Regions from separate parts of the Thalassolituus sp. UBA6592 genome, predicted to be linked through region 4. Evidence: predicted binding sites of a transcription regulator. Region 4 holds the regulator's gene; each other region holds the start of a gene.
What was found. The regulator FNR, encoded in region 4, switches genes on or off when oxygen is low (the NO sensors DNR and NnrR bind a similar motif). The targets are predictions, from matches to a motif close to TTGATNTANATCAA.
Positions count from the first base shown of each region.

Region 1 (2,203 bases), on a different contig from region 4:
CCCAGAAGGACGCCCTTACCGGCATATACAACCGCCGCGCCCTGACCACCAAACTGAAGCAGGAACTGAGCTACGCCCGCGAAGGCGGGCTGCCGATTTCCGTGATCATGATCGACCTTGATCACTTCAAATATGTGAATGATGACCATGGCCATCTGGTCGGTGACCGGGTCATCACCGCCAGCGCGCTGATCATTGCATCCTGTATCCGCCCGGGCGACTTTCTCGCCCGCTTCGGCGGCGAAGAGTTTATGTTAATTCTGCCCGCCACCAATGCACAGGATGCTGCCGAAGTGGCCGAACGTATCCGCAAAACCCTGGAGTCTCAGACCCGTACTATGGACATCCCATCGGTCACCTGCTCTCTGGGCGTAGCCTGTGATCCGCGAGGCGAATCTTCATCCGATGAGCTGATCCACAGATCCGATCAGGCGCTTTATCAGGCCAAGTCCAACGGCCGCAATCAGGTGTTTACGGCGCCGCAGGAAGTCTGACAGAGCAACCGGGGTTATTTATAAAAATATCCCCTGAAATCAGATACATGCTGACGCTGCTCTGGCTTTAGCTGTGGCTATGGTCGGAGCTTTATCTGTGCCTATAGTCGGGGGCTTTAGTTGCGGCTTTAAAAGAAACCGGCCGTCAGCACCTTGCGCCGATCCGGCAGGAAATTTCCGGATTACTGGCTATACTTTCAGTTAAAGCAACAATAAATCGCTGAGCAGTAGACGACAGCATATCGCCATGGAGGTAGATATCCGTATGCCAGAACTGAAGGACAAGGGACAGGAAATTGCCCGTATTCACGAAGAGGTTGCACGCCTCGAAGATGAAATTCACCGCATTTCAAACAAGCTGAACAACGAGGGATTTATTTCCCGCGTACCGGCCGCCATGATCGAAAAGGAACAAAAAAAGCGCAGCGCCTTTCTGAAAAAACAGGAAAAGCTGAAGGAAATGCTGACCACCATTTCCGGGTGAGCCACAGAGAACATCTCCAGCGGTTTCAACTACGGGTAAAGACTGCCCTGCTGCCAGCAGTCTTCGCCTGCTGATCCGGGCTGTATCTGTTTCCTTTCGCTGCAGTAGCTGTGCAGTAACGTGTTTTATCCGTGGAGCATGACTGTAGTGTCTGCTTAGCATCACTGCAGCATCAGTGCACTATCACCGAGGCCCGGCGAATTCAGCGTGCCACCACCAGCAATAACCTTTCATAATCTGTGTCAATTTCCAGCCCCTGTGCCTGACCTAGAATCCGCTCTTCACCGATGGGAGAGCAGTATGGATTATGATATCGCCATTATTGGCGCCGGCCCGGCCGGACTCAGTTTTGCGCTGTCACTGCGCGACAGTGGCCTGAAGGTAGCAATCATCGAGAAACAGCCTGCAGATACCTTACAGGCACCCGCCTACGATGGCCGGGAAATCGCGCTCACTCACCTGTCGCAGAAACTGATGCATGCCCATGGCAGCTGGCAACGGCTGGGCGACGGAAACATCCACCCGTTAATGGCTGCCAGTGTGCTCAACGGCCGTTCGGACTACCGCCTGCACTTTGATGCTCCGGCAAACATTAAAGGCCCTTTGGGTTATCTGGTGTCCAACCAGAATATCCGCCGCGCCATTTTTGCCGAATTTGCCGCCAGCGAGGCTGCAACGCTGCTCGACAACACCAACGTACAGCACGTGCGTACTGATGCCAGCGGCGGCTATATCACGCTGGATAACGGCACAACCTTGTCTGCCTCGCTGGTGATCGCTGCTGATACGCGCTTTTCAGCAACGCGCAATCAGATGGGTATCGCCTCTGACTACAATGACTATGGCCGCAGTGCTTTGTTGTGCGTCATGGAGCATGAACAGCCCCACCATCACACCGCCCTGGAATGTTTCTTCTACGGCGGTACGCTGGCCGTGTTACCGCTGGATGAGTACCGTTGCTCTGTGGTTATCACCGTCAACTCAGCACAGGTATCTGAGTTGCTGCAGATGAGCGAAGAGGCCTTTAACAACGAAGTCGCTCAGCGTCTGGGCAATCGCCTGGGTAGCATGAAGCAATGCGGTGAACGCTATCACTACCCTCTGGTAGGTGTACACGCACGTAAGTTTTATGGTGAGCGTTTTGCTCTGGTAGGCGATGCAGCCGTCGGCATGCACCCGGTGACTGCGCACGGTTTCAATCTTGGTCTGAGCGGTCAGGATCTGC
Region 1 covers NZ_DJIO01000053.1:9,008-11,210, forward strand. Annotated here, with positions in the region: gene B2Z72_RS04710 (sensor domain-containing diguanylate cyclase) at 1-494, shown strand, start outside; gene B2Z72_RS04715 (hypothetical protein) at 742-978, shown strand; gene ubiM (5-demethoxyubiquinol-8 5-hydroxylase UbiM) at 1,237-2,203, shown strand, end outside.
Region 1: ubiM (5-demethoxyubiquinol-8 5-hydroxylase UbiM) is a predicted target of FNR. The motif match lies at 1,211-1,224, and genes of this name have one in related genera.

Region 2 (2,203 bases), on a different contig from region 4:
CGGAGTCCACCGCGGGTGGCAGATCGGTTAATTTATCGGCAGCAGTACTTGCGGAAGGCAAATCCTTCCTATAGAATGCCGCCCTCTTTTGAATCAACCTGCCCTTGAAGGCGAGAAATTGATGAAAACATACAGCGCGAAACCAGAATCCGTAAAACGTGATTGGTTTGTAGTTGATGCAGCTGAACAGACGCTGGGTCGCCTGGCTACTGAGGTTGCTCGCCGTCTGAGAGGCAAGCACAAGCCAGAATACACTCCACACGTTGATACCGGCGATTACATCGTCGTGATTAATGCAGACAAAGTTCAAGTTACCGGTAAGAAATCCAGTGATAAGATGTACCATCGTCACACTGGTTACCCTGGTGGTCTGAAATCTATTTCTTTCGAGAAACTGATTGATCACAAGCCAGAACAGGTAATCGAACTGGCAGTTAAAGGCATGCTTCCTAAGAATCCTCTTGGTCGTGCCATGTTCAAGAAAATGAAAGTTTATGCTGGCACTGAGCACCCTCATACTGCTCAACAGCCGCAAGAACTGAAACTGGGATAAGATAATGGCAGTAACTCAATACTATGGTACCGGTCGTCGTAAGACTTCCACTGCACGTGTGTTCCTGCGTCCTGGTACTGGCAGCATCGTTGTCAACAAGCGTCCTCTGGATGTTTACTTTGGCCGTGAAACTTCCCGCATGGTAGTACGTCAGCCTCTCGAGCTGACCGAAAGCCTGGAGAAGTTCGACATCATCGTTAATGTTGCCGGTGGTGGCAGCAACGGTCAGGCCGGTGCGATCCGTCACGGTATCACCCGTGCTCTGATGCAATATGACGAAACTCTGCGTCCTTCTCTGCGTGCTGCGGGCTATGTTACCCGTGACGCCCGTGAGGTTGAACGTAAGAAGGTTGGTCTGCGTAAAGCACGTAAGAAACCACAATTCTCCAAGCGTTAATTCGCTGCGAAGAATCTGCTTCTGCAAAAGCGCTCATTGTCTTATGTCAATGGGCGCTTTTTTTATGGGCAAATCCCCATTGCCTGTGGGTTTTTCAGGTTGTCTCCCTTCCTTGTTTTCTTTACTATGTGCGCCGCTCTGTATGCTATGACGACTGTGCTCAGAAAAAAGAAAACGGGCAGCCAGCGTCTGGCAGGAAAGAATTTTTTTGATGGGAGAAGATGGTAATGAGTCAAGACGGCGTGAATAAAGGTCGGCGCACTCTGCTTCTGGGCGCGACCACTGCTGTCGGCGCTGTCGGTGCGGGCTTTGTTGCGGTGCCGTTCGTTAAATCTTGGGTTCCAAGTGAACGGGCAAAAGCGGCAGGCGCTCCGGCGAAGATCGACATCAGCAAAATTGAGCCGGGTGCAATGCTGACTGCAGAATGGCGGGGTAAGCCTGTGTATGTCGCACGCCGTACCCAGGAAATGCTGGATAACCTGCCTGGCCTGGCGGATCGTCTGAAAGATCCGGAGAACACGGTAAAAACCCAGCAGCCTGCATATGCTGACAATATTAACCGCTCGATTAAACCCGAACTGATCGTACTGCTGGGCGTTTGTACCCACCTGGGTTGTGCTCCTAAGTACAATGCAGAAGTGAAACCAGAACCGTTCGATCCTAACTGGAAAGGCGGCTGGTTCTGTCCTTGTCACGGTTCCCGTTTTGACCTGTCTGGTCGCGTATTCAAAGGCTCTCCGGCGGCTATTAACCTGGAAGTACCGCCTTATATGTACGAGAGTGACAGCGTGATTGTGGTCGGTGTAGACGAGGAGAAAGCCTGATGAGCAAGAACCAAAATACTCTGATGGGCTGGATTGACGATCGTCTGCCGGTTACTCAGACCTATGAAAAGCATATGTCCAAGTACTATGCTCCGAAGAACTTTAACTTCTGGTACTTCTTCGGCGTTCTGTCGATGATGATGCTGGCCAACCAGATCCTGACCGGTGTCTGGCTGACCATGAACTATGTGCCAAGTGCTGAAGGCGCTTTCGCTTCCGTTGAATACATCATGCGTGATGTTGAATGGGGCTGGCTGCTGCGTTACATGCACTCCACTGGCGCTACCTTCTTCTTTATCGCTGTATACCTGCACATGATGCGTGCTGTGCTGTACGGTTCCTACCAGAAGCCACGTGAGCTGATCTGGATCTTCGGTATGCTGATCTATCTGGCTCTGATGGCTGAAGCCTTCATGGGTTACGTACTGC
Region 2 covers NZ_DJIO01000146.1:47,043-49,245, reverse strand. Annotated here, with positions in the region: gene rplM (50S ribosomal protein L13) at 122-553, shown strand; gene rpsI (30S ribosomal protein S9) at 558-950, shown strand; gene petA (ubiquinol-cytochrome c reductase iron-sulfur subunit) at 1,178-1,774, shown strand; gene B2Z72_RS14660 (cytochrome b) at 1,774-2,203, shown strand, end outside.
Region 2: petA (ubiquinol-cytochrome c reductase iron-sulfur subunit) is a predicted target of FNR. The motif match lies at 987-1,000, and genes of this name have one in related genera.

Region 3 (2,203 bases), on a different contig from region 4:
GCAGCAGTGCGCCTTCCCGCTACCAGCATGATCAGGATTTCACGCCATCGCCGCTCACAGAGCAGCATGAAATGGCAGAACCTGAGCCCAGAATTGAACCCCGCAGTGCCATGGGTAACCCTGCCAGCTACAAAGTATTTGGCAAGGAATACCATGTAATGGACAGCGCAGTGGGCTATAAAGAACGGGGAATTGCCTCCTGGTATGGCATGAAATTCCATGGTCACCGCACGTCCAACGGCGAAATTTACGACGTCTACCAGTTCACCGCCGCGCACAAAACCCTGCCTTTACCGTCTTATGTAAAAGTTACCCGACTCGATAACGGTAAATCCGTCATTGTGCGGGTGAACGACCGTGGCCCCTTCCATGAAGGCCGTATTATTGATCTGTCCTACGTCGCCGCAGTGAAACTGGGAATAAATAAGCAAGGCACTGCAGAAGTGGAAGTTGAAGTGGTGCAACCACCCCATGACGACAGCGTGCGTTGGGTTCAGGTCAGTGCATTATCGGATATCAAAGCCGCAGAACGCCTGCAACAGACTCTGCAGCAAGCCCTTATGCCAATGCAGTGGCCGGTTAGCATTACCACGCCGGATACCGTAAAGCCGCTGCACAAAGTCCGTATCGGTCCCGTACCGGAAGGGGAATCTCTCGATGCGGTGCTGGCCCGCCTGAAAGAAATCAATATAACCGATCCCCTGCTGCTGGCGGTTCATCAGCTTTAGGGCTTCTTTTTCTAATGCTTACTGCGTTTCTGTTCGCTTCGTTTAACTTCATCCCTTTAACTTCATTCCTTTAGCCCCCTTCTCTTATTCTCATCCTTTTCTTGCCCAGCTTGCTGACTCAGACACAGATTGGCAGTGAACAGGCGAGTTGGCAGGTAAATGGCAGGCAAAAAAAAGGGCCACAACCATTGTTGGGCCCAGAGGCAAGGTACTCAGCGCAGAAAACAGGAGGGCTGATGCCCAACGACCACGTTTGCAGCCGCCCCCGGTGCCCTGTCAGCCCGGGGTAAACGACTGACGATTACTCGCCAGTTCCGTGTTTTTGCATATCTTTTTTGACGGCAATGTATACGCCAGCAAAAAAGGCGCAGGTAAGACCTACGATCAATAAACCGGAAATAACCACTTCATCCATAAACATAAGCTTTACCTCTCGTCGCATTTCGCCGGGTCTGTGCCAGGCATGATTGCCGGTATGAAGCTCGTCAACTGGGTTGATCCTGCCCGAACCACTGGGCTCGTCCGGCGTCGTTGAAGTAACTTTAGCAAGGCGCCGGAAGCCGGAATTGATTCAAATCAAGTTAAAAATCGCGCTGAACGCACTTAAATCCACACATTGATTCAGGTCAAATATCCTTATTCAGCCAATGGTTAATGGTGCAAAGATTGCTGAGGATGGAGGCGCAAAAACTACTTAATCGGAACAATTACGCCGGATTAGTCATTTTGCCGATTGGTATTTAAGCAAAGTGCGGGCAAACTAGGATCACGGGCAATAACAAAAAGTCATCAAATGGCAACCAGGAACACAGGGATTCAGGATGAGCATTCGATCATTGTCAGCAACCCTGCTGGCGATTCAGATAGTGCTGCCACAGGCGGTTAATGGGGAAGAATTCACCGCTCAGGCCAGTGGCGATGCGACACAGTCAGAGGCTGCAGCAGACACAAGCCTGCCGGCAACACTGCAAAAACTTAACGAACTTTTTCGCGCTGACGACTACGACGCCGCCTACCAGCTGGCTTCAGATAGCGCTGCAGATTACGAAGGCGATGAGAGTTTCGATTTCTTCTATGGTTTCAGCGCCATGCAGTCCGGCCATGCGGATCAGGCCGTTTTCATCTTTGAACGGCTGAGTAACAACTAGCCGTACAATCCCAGATACCAGACCGAACTGGCGCGCTGTTACTACACGCTCGGTAACTACGCTGAGGCCGAACGTCTGTTCCTGCAGATTAAAGAGCTGAATCCGCCGGAAAATGTTGCCCGCAGTGTGGATAAATTTCTCGATGCTATTGAAGAAAAGCGTCGTCAGCAGCAATCCATTGCCTCAGCCCTGATTACTCTGGCCGGCGGTTACGATTCCAACATCAACAGCGCCACGGATCTTGAGGAAGTGGAAGTTCTCGATTTTGTTCAGCCCGTGCTGCTCAACCGCGACTCGCGCGAACAGGACAGTGGCTACCTGCAATTA
Region 3 covers NZ_DJIO01000135.1:28,503-30,705, reverse strand. Annotated here, with positions in the region: gene B2Z72_RS13285 (septal ring lytic transglycosylase RlpA family protein) at 1-728, shown strand, start outside; gene ccoM (cytochrome c oxidase subunit CcoM) at 1,030-1,149, opposite strand; gene B2Z72_RS13275 (hypothetical protein) at 1,550-1,876, shown strand; gene B2Z72_RS13270 (hypothetical protein) at 2,003-2,203, shown strand, end outside.
Region 3: ccoM (cytochrome c oxidase subunit CcoM) is a predicted target of FNR. The motif match lies at 1,345-1,358, and genes of this name have one in related genera.

Region 4 (2,203 bases):
ACCGCATCCGCGCATCTCTGCTATTTAATAGCGGCCGGATATTCAGTTATGCCATTGCCGGCCTGATCGTTTCTTTCGCCGGTTTATGGCTGGCGCAGCAGAATCATATTCTCATGCTGGTTCTGCGCTCTGTCGCAGCCATTATGCTGATTCTGATGGGTCTCTATGTGGCCCGCTGGTCGATGCTGCTCACCCGTTTTGAACAGGTGGGTAACCTGTTATGGAAACGTCTGCAGCCGCTGACTGTGCGCTTTATGCAATCGGAAAAAAGCAGCGATCAGCTGTTACTGGGGATGCTCTGGGGCTGGCTTCCGTGCGGTCTCGTCTATAGCACACTGAGCTGGGTAGCCGCCAATGGTGACCCTTTGATGGGGCCATTATCCATGCTGGCATTTGGCGCCGGTACCCTGCCTGCACTGTTCGCTACAACACTGGCCGGCAGCATGATCAGTGGTCTTTCAGCTAACACCCATGTGCGCCGTTTTGCTGGCCTTATGCTGATCGTTTACGGCCTGTGGACCGGCTGGAGCGTGTGGTTTCAGCACTGACAGAGCCCTTGACAGATTTGTCTATGAGGCAGAATATGAGCCCCACTTTTAGTCTTTGTAATCCTTATTGACAGTAAGGTCATTAACGGGAACTTGCTATGAAACCGACGACAGCCGCTCATGCACCACTACGGGGCACCCAGCCACACTGCCAGACCTGCTCACTGAATGCACTTTGCCTGCCTCTGTCTCTGAATGATTCCGATATGGAGCGTCTGGACGACATCATCCGTCGTGGACGCCCTATTCAGAAAGGTCAGTTGTTGTTCCAGCAGGGTGAAGACTTCCAATCCGTATTTGCTGTACGCACCGGCGCGCTGAAAACCTACACGCTGGCCAGCAATGGCGAAGAGCAGATCACAGGGTTTCACCTGGCGTCTGAACTGGTTGGTCTGGCCGGCTATGACAATGGCAACTACCCGCTGACCGCTAAAGCACTGGAAACCACCACGGTGTGTGAAATTCCGCTGACTCAGCTGGAAAGCCTGGCTGACGATCTGCCGGATCTGCGCAAACAGCTGATGCGTACCATGGGTACTGAAATCCGTCATGACCAGAACATGATGCTGCTGCTGAGTAAGAAAAATGCGGAAGAGCGCGTAGCATCCTTCCTGCTGGATATTTCTCTGCGCTATCAGCGCCGTGGTTTCTCTGCGACTCAGTTCCGTCTGCCGATGTCCCGCGTTGATATCAGTAATTATCTCGGCCTGGCGGTGGAAACGATCAGTCGTGTGTTTACCCGCTTCCAGAAGAACGGCCTGATTGAAACTCAGGGTAAAGAAGTCATTCTGCAGGATCCCGATACTCTGTATGAACTGGCAGGCCTGAACGAAACTCAGGAATGTGAATTTAAAGAAGACGAATAATTCGCTTCTTCTCCATAAGAACCGGTCTCTGACCGGTTTTTTTATGTCTGTAAACTGGTATGGGAAATGCAACTTCCCGAAGACAGAGCAAAAAATGACGCCAGTGCCCTGATCCATTGGTAGAAAAGCGACACAAGGCGGTTTTTCTGTTCTAAGCTGTCAGTAATATGACCTGTTGGCCCTTTTGGCCCAGGGGAGGAAATGATGGGAATATGTGCAAAAGAGCTGCTGCGCTGGGTTATTGAACCAACGCTGCAACGTATCGGTGTTTCGACACCCGGAGCAGCTCAGTTGCTGTTGGCCACCGCCGCTCAGGAATCAAAGCTGGGCGCTCACCTGCGCACTGACGGCCAGCGTGGACTGGGAATTTATCAGATTCAGGCGCTGACGCATCGCCACGTTTGGGATGATTATCTGGTACACAGTCCGGAACTGGCCAGTACGGTACGGGGATTGGCAAGCCAGCATGACTTTCTCAATCAGCCCCATGCAGAACTGACCACCAATCTGTCCTACGCCACTGCCATCGCCTGGTTTATTTACGCCCGCAACAAAGATTTCAAATTACCAAGCAATGCAACAGCAGAGGATTTTGCCCTGTGCTGGAAGCGTTTTTACCACCCGAAAAGCGATGTTTCGACCAAAGAGTTCTGTGAACGCTATCGCGAGCTTGCAGCCGATTGCGAAGAAGCCGCCTGAAAAATTGAAATACCCGAAAACCATATAAATAAAAACGGGCGGATGCACTGAAAGTGCCCGCCCGTTTTTCTGTCCGCTCTGACAGCCGCT
Region 4 covers NZ_DJIO01000038.1:21,954-24,156, forward strand. Annotated here, with positions in the region: gene B2Z72_RS03360 (sulfite exporter TauE/SafE family protein) at 1-548, shown strand, start outside; gene fnr (fumarate/nitrate reduction transcriptional regulator Fnr) at 647-1,414, shown strand; gene B2Z72_RS03370 (hypothetical protein) at 1,616-2,113, shown strand.